DNA from 2 places in the Streptomyces sp. NPDC002144 genome. Region 2 is predicted to be linked to the other one. Evidence: riboswitches for the same ligand, from Rfam matches in the RefSeq annotation. Region 2 holds a riboswitch; the other holds the start of a gene.
What was found. A riboswitch is a leader RNA that binds a small molecule or an ion and turns the genes downstream of it on or off. The one in region 2 is predicted to bind ZMP and ZTP.
Positions count from the first base shown of each region.

Region 1: another riboswitch for ZMP and ZTP. It lies ahead of ACWCQ1_RS26745 (bifunctional 5,10-methylenetetrahydrofolate dehydrogenase/5,10-methenyltetrahydrofolate cyclohydrolase); the one in region 2 lies ahead of ACWCQ1_RS31335 (glycine hydroxymethyltransferase).

Region 1 is NZ_JBSFDB010000018.1:199,208-204,266, forward strand. Features, by position in the region: gene ACWCQ1_RS26725 (hypothetical protein) at 1-162, opposite strand, end outside; gene ACWCQ1_RS26730 (nuclear transport factor 2 family protein) at 311-676, shown strand; gene ACWCQ1_RS26735 (MarR family winged helix-turn-helix transcriptional regulator) at 701-1,234, opposite strand; gene ACWCQ1_RS26740 (hypothetical protein) at 1,296-2,153, shown strand; ZMP/ZTP riboswitch at 2,390-2,473, shown strand; gene ACWCQ1_RS26745 (bifunctional 5,10-methylenetetrahydrofolate dehydrogenase/5,10-methenyltetrahydrofolate cyclohydrolase) at 2,515-3,366, shown strand; gene ACWCQ1_RS26750 (CU044_5270 family protein) at 3,323-4,315, opposite strand; gene ACWCQ1_RS26755 (RNA polymerase sigma factor) at 4,308-4,853, opposite strand; partial or broken gene ACWCQ1_RS26760 (cytochrome ubiquinol oxidase subunit I) at 4,917-5,059, shown strand, end outside.
Region 2 is NZ_JBSFDB010000024.1:69,362-74,420, reverse strand. Features, by position in the region: gene ACWCQ1_RS31350 (RNA polymerase sigma factor) at 1-271, shown strand, start outside; gene ACWCQ1_RS31345 (hypothetical protein) at 327-1,319, shown strand; gene ACWCQ1_RS31340 (hypothetical protein) at 1,449-2,201, shown strand; gene ACWCQ1_RS31335 (glycine hydroxymethyltransferase) at 2,281-3,732, opposite strand; ZMP/ZTP riboswitch at 3,776-3,865, opposite strand; gene rocD (ornithine--oxo-acid transaminase) at 3,983-5,059, shown strand, end outside.

The DNA.
Region 1 (5,059 bases), on a different contig from region 2:
CGCGGGCAGGTCGCTCACGGTGAGTGAGTCGAGGGTGGCCATCGGTTTGACTGCGCCCGTGCCCGGTGCCGCCGCCCCGGCCGCGGAGGCCAGCGGCGCGGCCAGCCCGGTCAGGCCCGCGGCGAGACCGACGGCGGCGACGATACGTCGTGTTGAGATCATGCTGTGAGCAACGGCACCGCGGCGCCGCCGGACACGGGCGCTCGCCTCCCCTCACCCGCGAGGCGTAGCGTCCGGTTGCGCTTGCCGAGCCCGCCGGGGCGGAGGAGTCTCGAAGGTGAGGCCTTCGCGGCCCTCGAAGGAGGTCACCATGGGCACCGCGGCAAGCAGCAGCTTCAACGCCGACACGCTGAAGAAGGGCGTCGAGGGACACACGGCGGCAGACCTTCTGTCGCTCTACGCGGACGACGCGCAAGTGCGCATCGTGGACCGCAACACCCAGCCCAGCAAACCCCGGGTCCTGCACGGCCGCGACGAGATCGGCGCGCTGTTCGAGGACATCTACAGCCGGGACATGACGCACCGGGTCGACCAGTGCATCGTCCAGGGCGACCACGCCGCCTACAGCCAGTCGTGCGAGTACGCGGACGGGACCCGGGTCCTGGCCGAGTCGATGATCACGCTGCGGGACGGGAAGATCGCCGAGGAAATCCTGATCCAGGCATGGGACGAGTAGGAGCCAGAACCGCGAGGGTCCAGGTCAGCTCCCGGTTGACCTGGACCTTTTCGGCTCGGGCGGCTCTGGGCCGGACTCGGCGGCGACGACCAGCCTCCGCAGCAGGTCGGCCAGTGTCCGCCGTTCTTCCGCGGTCAGTACGGAGAGCAGCGCGACCTCGCCCGCTTCCTCCGACGCGGCATGCTGCTCGAAGGCCGCGTCTCCTGCCTCGGTGAGCCGCACCCGCACCCGCCGGCGGTCGCCCTCCTCGTGGGTACGGCAGATCAGGCCCGCCTCCTCCAGCGGTCCCAGCCGGGCCGACAGCGCGCCCCGGGTCAGCCCCAGCCGGTCGGCGAGCTGTGACGGGCTCGCGGTGTAGGGCGGGCCGAGCCGGCGCAGGGTGAGCAGCACCTTGTACTGCCAGTGGCGCAGCCCGTCGGAGTCGAGCATCTCGCGCCGCGCCTTGGACGCGTGCCGGGACAGGATGGCCAGGCGGACGAAGATCGCCTCCTTCACCGGGTCCATCCAGTCGAGTTCCTTCACCCATTCCTCGACATGCCGGTCCGCCGAGTCCTCCATCGTCTGTCTCCCGCAGTGGTTTTCTTGTGGATGGTTTTCCGCATAACTACCTTCTCCCATCATGACGAACACGACGAGCGCTTTGCGCATATCCGTCACCATCGATGAACTGATCGCCTCCGCCCAGGAGTTGTCCCTCGCCGGCCGCTGGCCCAGAGCCCTTCGACTGCTGGACTCGGCCGTCCCCGACGACCCGGCGGACCGAGCCCGGCTCGCCCGAGCCGCGGCCGAAGTCGCCCTGGAGAGCGACTGGTTCACGGGCAGCGACATCGCCGGTCCCCGCCTCGAGACCGCGGCCGAGGTGCTGCCCGAGGACGACTGGGACCTCGGCTTCGCACGGCTGCGGCACACCTACGGCCGTCTGCTGGTCGTCGACGGCGCTCTGTGCCTCGGCCCCGAGGGAAAGGACCCGGAGGTCCTCGCAGGGCTCAGGCGGCAGGCGCGGGACCTGCGCGACGGCGCGCCCGACGAGGTGCGAGGCGGCTGGGCCTCGATGTACCTGGGACTGATCACCGACAACCTCTTCGCCGACCTCGCCTCCGCGCCCGCCCACTACGCGGCCGCCCTGGCGGCCGGGGAGTCCGGCCCCGATCCGCTGCTGGCCCGGGAGGCACTGCGGCACCTCGGCATGCACGACCACGACGGCGGGAACCACGAGCGCGCCCTCGAACGCTGGCGGCGGGCCACCGCGCTCGGCGCCGGCGCGGGCCTCGTCGCGGGCACGCTGTCCCAGCAGCTGCTGCTGGCCGTGGTGGCGCGCGCCACGGGTGACGAGGCCGGGGCCAGGGCCCTCGCGGCAGAGGTCACCCGCTGGGCCGGCGCCGTCGGTGCCGGACGTCTGCACGCCCAGGCGTCCGGGTTCCTCGACGGTGTCGATCCGACGGCGGCCCCGCCGGTGCGGGAGGAGCCGGTCGGCTAGGGCCTGTTGCGAAAGTCCCGCCGTCCGCCCGGAGGGCGGGCCCTGCGGCGTGATGGGGGTCCCCCCGCGCGAGGTGGTTCGAGCGTGGGGGAGCGTGCTCTCGGCGTGCCGGGTGCACGCCCTCGTACTGGACGTACTTGGGTTTGTGCCCGGTGCGGCGAGTGGGGGTCCCCCCTCTGGGGGAGCGTGCCGGGCGTCGCGGGGCAGGCGGGACTTTCGCAACAGGCCCTAGGCTCATGGCGGGCCGTGACTGGCGCTGAGATGGAGCACCACCGGGGAGCGGCCGCGAACAGTCGATGCCGTGCGCCTGGGCGATCCCTTCACTCCAGCCCAGGAGTGGATCATGTCGCAGGCCCGGCTCATGGCAGGCACCGCGCTCGCGGGACGCATCATCGAGGACACCGCCAAGAAGGCGGCCGACCTCACCGCCCGACAGGGGAACGGCCCCCTGTCTCGCGACCGTTCTGGTCGGCGAGGACCCCGCCACCGTCACCTAGTCCGTATGAAGCAGAACCGCTGCCGCAGGGCCGGCATCGAGTCCCCGCACGTGGCCCTGCCGACCGCCACGACCACCGGGGAACTCGTCGCCGCTCTGCGGGAGTTATCCGCCCTGCACGGCATCCTGCTGCAGCATCCGGTGGGCGAACACATCGACGAGCGGGCCGCGTTCGAGGCGATCGCGCCCGAGAAGGACGTCGACGGCGTCACCTTCGCCTCGTTCGCCACGATGAGCTTCGGCCTGCCGGGGTTCGTCTCCTGCACGCCCGGCGGGATCATGCGACTCCTCGACGAGTACGACGTCGGTCCCGCCGGCAAACGCGCCGTCGTCGTGGGCCGCAGCGCCATCCTCGGCAAGCCGGTCGGCATGCTGCTGCTCGCCCGCGACGCGACGGTGACGTACTGCCACTCGCGCACCACCGGCCTGTCGTCGGTGGTGCGCGAGGCGGACATCGTGGTCGCCGCGGTGGGCCGGCCTCGGCTCGTCCGCGGTGAGGACATCAAGCCCGGCGCCGTCGTGATCGACGCCGGGTACAACCCGGGCAACGTGGGCGACGTCGACTTCGACTCCGCGGTCGAGCGGGCCGGGCTCATCACCCCGGTGCCCGGCGGCCATCGCCACGCTGCTGGAGCAGACCGTCGACGCCGCCGCCCGGCAGCTCGGGGTGTGATCAGCGCATCCAGGCGCTGTACGACATCACGTCGCCGGCCTTGACGCCGTACTTGGGATCGGCCCGGGAGAAGGTGGTCTCCAGGCCCAGTACGGCACCCTCGGACGGGTCCATGATGAGCATCGTGCGGGTGCCGGATCCGTCGTACACGTAGGCCTGTCCGCGCCGCCCGAGCCGGTCGGTGACCTCGCCGACCGGCCGCAGTCCCCGGGTGTCGGCCAGCAGCCGGGCGAGGGTGGCGTTCTCGCGGGCGCCCAGGGTCCAGTGGTCGAGCAGGTCGGCGACGGCGTGGAGGAGTTCCGGGGTCGTCAGGGCGGTGGGGGTGTACTCGGTCTCCTGGAGATAGGCGCGCAGCCCGGCCACGTCGTGCGGTGGCGGCGACTCGGGCGGGGCGTCGCTCCAACTCGGCGGATAGGTCCGCCGGTCGACGACATGGCCGTCCTCGACCAGGCGCGGGTCCCCGCCCTCGTCGCTGAGGACGGGCCGGCCGCGGTGGCGCGGATCGGTCGCCACGACGAGCTCCGTGTGGCTGCCGTCGGCCTTCCAGCGCACGATGCGTTCTTCGGGAAGGGTGATCGGGGGCTTGTCGTCGCTCATGCCCAGGCTCCAGGACTGCACATGGGTGCCCTTGCGCGGCTTGGTTGAGCCGTCGGCGGCGGCCGTCTCGGCGCGGCCGGCCAGTTGATCCAGGGGCATCGGCGTGGAGTCGGCCAGCACCACCAGGGGGCGGGGCGCGGCGACGGCTGGCTGTGTGCCGGGGCCACTGACGACCAGGGTCAGTGTGACGGCGGAGACGACGGCCGCGGTGACGAGTCCCCACGTCAGCCGGGAACGCCGGGTGTCGAGCAGCCGGGGCCGGCGCTGGGCGGGCCGCTCGCTCAGCAGGCCGGCGAGGTGCCGTTCGGCGCGGTGGTCGAGTGGTCCGTCGCCGAAGTGGGCGCCGCCGACGGGAACGGGGTTGGCGCGGCGCAGCAGGTCGAGTTCGTCAGCCATGGTCGTGCTCCTTCGTGGCCGCACCGGTCTTTAGCGGGGGACGCATACGGTCTATCTCGGCTCTCAGCCGGCGTCTGGCCCGGTGCAGCCGCATCGCCGCGGCCCGTCTGCCACAGCCGAGGGCGACGGCCACCTCGTCGATGTCCAGTTCCTCCCACGCCGTCAGGCGCAGCACCTCCTGGTCGGTCTCGGACAGCCTCCCCAGCGCCTCGTGCACCCAGGCGCCGGGCGACTCGGCGTCGGGGCTGTCCACGATGTGCCGCCCGTGTGCGCTCTCGTCGTTGCCCAGCCGGTCCACCAGCCGGCGCCGGCGCCCGTGTCCGCGTACCGCGTTGGCCAGGCAGTTGCGGGCCACCCCGTACAGCCAGGGCAGCGGGGACCCCGGCAGGTCGGCCCGGCGTCGCCAGGCGACCGTGAACACCTCCGCCACCACTTCCTCCACCTCGCCGGCCCGCCCGTCCAGTCGCCGCGCGACATAGCGGCTGACCGCCCAGTAGTGCTCGCGATAGGCAGCGGCGAAGATCTCGTCGTTGCTCATGTCCCGTTCGTGTCCGGCACCCGCCGGATCGTCACACCCGTCTGCGTGATTCTCGTCGCGTCACTGGAGTGTGACCGGCGGGCCGGGCCCGGACACAGGCGGGGCATGAGGCACCTCAGATGGCTTACGACCACCGACCACAAGACGATCGGGACGCTCTACCTCGTCACGTCGTTCGCGTTCTTCCTGATCGGCGGCGTGATGGC
Region 2 (5,059 bases):
GCCGCTGATACCGGAATCGGCGGACCCGGCGGTGGCGACCCTGCACACGGAGCGCCGCGAGGCCCTCCTCGCCGCCCTGGAGCAGCTGAGCGAGGAGCACCGACTGGTCGTCACCTACCGCTATCTCCTGGAGATGGACGAGTCCGAGACGGCCCAGGCCCTGGGCTGGCCGCGCGGGACGGTCAAGTCCCGCCTCAACCGCGCCCTGCGCAAACTGGGCCGGCTCCTGCCGGATTTCGAGCCCCGGGAAGGGGGTGAAGAGCGTGAGTGAGGGACGGGACACGCACGGACGGGACGCGTACGGCGGTGAGGGTGGCCGGGGCCCGGTGGGCGCCGGCGGCCGGGGTCCGCGCGGCCGTGCCGGCGACCGGGGAGCGGGGGCGCGGGGGCGTGACCGGGGGCGTCGTGAGGACGGGGCTGCCCGGCTGCCGGACGAGTTGCGGGCGCTGGGCCGGTCACTGGACCCGGACGGCGCGGCAGGCGCGGAGGGCGCGGGCCGCGGCGACGGTTCCTTCGGCTCCGAGACGATGGTCGAGCGGGTGCTCGGGCAGATACTGGCCGAGCATCTGGCGGTCCCGGTCGCCGAACCCCGGGGCGCCCGGGAGCGGCTGCGTGCGGTCCGGCGCTGGACGCGGACGCGGTGGCGCTCGCTGACCGCGGCGCTGTGCGGCCTGCTGACGGTGCTCGCGCTCACGCCTCCGGTGCGGGCGGCGGTGCTGGACTGGTTCGACTACGGCGGGGTGCAGGTGCGGTACGACCCGTCGGCGGTGCCCTCGGCGGGCGCCGTGGTGCCCGGCTGCGGCAGGTCGGTGTCGCTCGGTCAGGCGCGGCGCCGGGCCGGCTTCGAGCCACTGGTCCCGGACCGGCTCGGGGTGCCGGACACGGTGACGGTGACGGGCGAGCCGCACGGACGGTTCCTGGTGAGCCTGTGCTGGCGGGAGGGTGGGCGGGACGGGCGGACGGTCCGGCTGGACGAGTTCCCGGCCTCGCTCGACGCGGGGTTCACCAAGCGGCTGCGGGAGTCACCGGAGTGGATCGGGCTGGGCGGGAAACCCTCGGCGTCCGGTGTGCAGCGGTACGCCCTGTGGTTCGCCCACCCGCATCTGCTGAGCTTCTGGCTGGTCGACGCGGACGGCGACCGCTTCACCCGAAAGGAGCGGACCGCGGGGCCGACCCTGCTGTGGACCCATCCGAGCGCCGACGGCCGCGGCGAGGTGACGCTGCGGCTGGAGGGGGTGGCGTCCAGGTCCAGGGCGGTGGAGATCGCGAAGTCCCTCGAGGCGGCGGAGTCGGCGCCGTCGCGGAAATCTTCCTCTTGATCTGCGGAGGGTGGGAACCCCGGCGGGTCGGGCGGTGTACCAGAAGTGACACGCGGCTCACGGTGGGCCGCGGGGAGCGACGGGCTGGGGGATCCGATGTGGAGGGGTCTGGTTCGTGAACTGGCGGCCGTGGCGGGAGCGTTGGCGGTCGTGTCGGGGGTGGGGATGACCGGCCGGGCCGCGGCTTCGGGGCACGACGGTGACTCCTCGGTGCCGCGGCCGTCGGAGGACGCCCAGGCGTCACCGCGGGCTCCGGGCCGGGACGTCCCGGATCTGGCGATGATCGTCGCGGGTGGCACCGGGCGGACGGTGGTGCTGCGGTCCCCTGAGCCGGCCTTCGCCCGGCTGCGGGAGCTGCTGCGGCCGACGTACGAGGGGACGGAGCGAGTGCCGGCGAGCTGGAACGAGGACCGCTATCCGCCGGTGGACTTCACGGTGATCTGGGGGCTGACGGGGGTCGGAGGCTGGCCGCAGACCAACCGGGCGCCGGGTGATGACGTGGCCGTCGAGCGGCAGGACCAGCTGTTCGTGGCGCCGGACGGCACGCCCTGGATACGCAGCGATCCCGCGCCGGACGTCCAGGACGACGACATCCGCTGGCATCGGGCACCGCGCTCGGTGTTCGTCCGGCTGAAGCAGGAGAGGGTGCTCAGCGGGTTGGGCGGGGCGGGGCGCGGTGACGACGGGGGTGCCGACAACGCGGCCGGGCGGGGGGCCGCTCGGGCGCAGTCCGGCCGGGACGGTGTCCGGTGGGCGGTTCCGGGAGTGGCCGTGGGGATCGTCGTCGGGGCGGGCGGCACCGTGCTGATACGCCGCGCGGCGGCCCGGCGAGATGCGGGGCCGCCGCGGGAGGAACCACGACAGGAACTCATCGATCTGTGAAGGCCGACCTGTGAGAGCCGATCTCCGGGAGTCGCCGGTCCTTGACAACTCAAGAGCGTGCGTCGCGCGAGGGGCGCGCTCAGCCCAGGTCGATCTCCGGGTACAGGGGGAAGCCGGCCACGAGGTCGGTCGCGCGGTGCGAGATCTCGTCCGCGATCTTCGGGTCGAGGACGTGCTGGGCCTTGGACGGCGCGCCCGACTTGGTGGTGCCGGGCTCCGCCGTGGTCAGGACGCGGTCGATGAGGCCCGCGACCTCGTCCATCTCGGCGGTGCCCAGTCCGCGGGTGGTCAGGGCGGGGGTGCCGATGCGGATGCCGGAGGTGTACCAGGCGCCGTTCGGGTCGGCGGGGATGGCGTTGCGGTTGGTGACGATGCCGGACTCCAGCAGCGCCGCCTCGGCCTGACGGCCGGTGAGGCCGTAGGAGGCGGCGACGTCGATCAGGTTGAGGTGGTTGTCCGTGCCGCCGGTGACGAGGGTGGCGCCGCGTCGCATCAGGCCGTCCGCCAGCGCACGGGAGTTGTCGACGATGCGCTGGGCGTAGTCCTGGAACGAGGGCTGCCGGGCCTCGGCGAGGGCGACGGCCTTGGCCGCCATCACGTGCGGGAGCGGGCCGCCGAGCACCATCGGGCAGCCGCGGTCGACCTGGTCCTTGAGGGAGTCGTCGCACAGCACCATGCCGCCGCGCGGGCCGCGCAGTGACTTGTGGGTGGTGGTGGTGACGATCTGGGCGTGCGGGACCGGGTCGAAGTCGCCGGTCAGCACCTTGCCCGCGACCAGACCGGCGAAGTGCGCCATGTCCACCATCAGGGTCGCGCCGACCTCGTCGGCGATCTCCCGCATGATCCGGAAGTTCACGAGGCGGGGGTAGGCGGAGTAGCCGGCGACGATGATCAGCGGCTTGAAGTCGCGGGCGGACGCGCGCAGCGCCTCGTAGTCGATCAGGCCGGTGGCCGGGTCGGTGCCGTAGGAGCGCTGGTCGAACATCTTGCCGGAGATGTTCGGGCGGAAGCCGTGGGTCAGATGGCCACCGGCGTCCAGGGACATGCCGAGCATGCGCTGGTTGCCGAAGGCCTGCCGCAGTTCGGCCCAGTCGGCCTCGCTGAGGTCGTTGACCTGGCGGACGCCGGCCTTCTCCAGGGCGGGGGCCTCGACGCGCTGGGCGAGCACGGACCAGAAGGCGACGAGGTTGGCGTCGATGCCGGAGTGCGGCTGGACGTAGGCGTGCCGGGCGCCGAAGAGGGCCTTGGCGTGCTCGGCGGCGAGGGACTCCACGGTGTCGACGTTGCGGCAGCCGGCGTAGAAGCGGCGGCCGATGGTGCCCTCGGCGTACTTGTCGCTGAACCAGTTGCCCATCGCGAGCAGGGTGGCCGGGGAGGCGTAGTTCTCGGAGGCGATCAGCTTGAGCATCTCGCGCTGGTCGGCGACCTCCTGGCCGATGGCGTCGGCCACACCGGGCTCGACGGCGCGGATCACGTCGAGGGCTGCGCGGAAGGCGGTGGACTCGGGGGAGAGGGGCTGCTGCTCTGTCATGTCGTCGGCCTCCGGGTGGCGTGGCTTGAAGCGTTCACGGTTCACGGTTGGCCCAGGCGCACGGCACTCGCTCACTCGCAGGCCGCTCCCCGATGGTCGGTCCCATCCCAGCGCGCCAGTCACGGCCCGTCGGCCAGCCTACCGGGCGTGCCGCACACGTGAGATCCCACGTCCACCATGCGAGCGAGGATAGGAAGGGGGCCACGCCGTCGACCTCACCACCGTCCCCTCTAGGCACCCTGGAGGTCCCGTGACCGCTACGGAGTCGCTCATCGCCGCCGCCGACGCGCACAGCGCGCACAACTACCACCCGTTGCCCGTGGTCGTCGCCTCGGCCGACGGCGCCTGGATGACGGATGTGGAGGGGCGGCGCTATCTGGACCTGCTGGCCGGCTACTCGGCCCTCAACTTCGGCCACCGCAACCGACGGCTGGTGGAGGCGGCGAAGGCTCAGCTGGACCGGGTGACGCTCACTTCGCGGGCGTTCCACCACGATCGGTTCGCCGCGTTCTGCGAGCAGCTGGCAGAGCTGTGCGGCATGGAGATGGTGCTGCCGATGAACACGGGCGCCGAGGCGGTGGAGACCGCGGTGAAGACGGCCCGGAAGTGGGGCTACCGGGTCAAGGGCGTGCCCGCGGAGATGGCGAAGATCGTCGTCGCGGGCAACAACTTCCACGGCCGTACGACGACCCTCATCAGCTTCTCGACCGACACGGAGGCCCGGGCGGACTACGGGCCTTACACGCCGGGCTTCGAGATCGTGCCGTACGGGGATGTGACCGCGATGCGTTCGGCGGTCACGGAGAACACGGTGGCCGTGCTGCTGGAGCCGATCCAGGGCGAGGCGGGGGTGCTGGTGCCGCCTGCGGGATATCTGCCTGCTGTACGGGAGCTGACGCGGGAGCGGGATGTGCTGTTCGTCGCCGACGAGATCCAGTCGGGGCTGGGACGGACGGGGCGGACCTTCGCGTGCGAGCACGAGGGCGTGGTGCCCGACATGTATGTGCTCGGAAAGGCGCTGGGCGGCGGGATCGTTCCGGTGTCGGCGGTGGTGTCGAGCGCGGCGGTGCTCGGGGTGTTCCGGCCCGGGGAACACGGGTCGACGTTCGGCGGGAATCCGCTGGCCTGTGCGGTGGCGCTGGAGGTGATCGCGATGCTGCGGACGGGCGAGTTCCAGGCACGGGCGGCGGAGCTGGGCGAGCATCTGCACCGGGAACTGGGGGCGTTGGCGGGGACGGGCCGGCTGACCGCGGTGCGCGGACGGGGTCTGTGGGCCGGCGTCGACGTCCATCCGCGCCACGGCACCGGTCGGGAGGTGTCCGAGAAG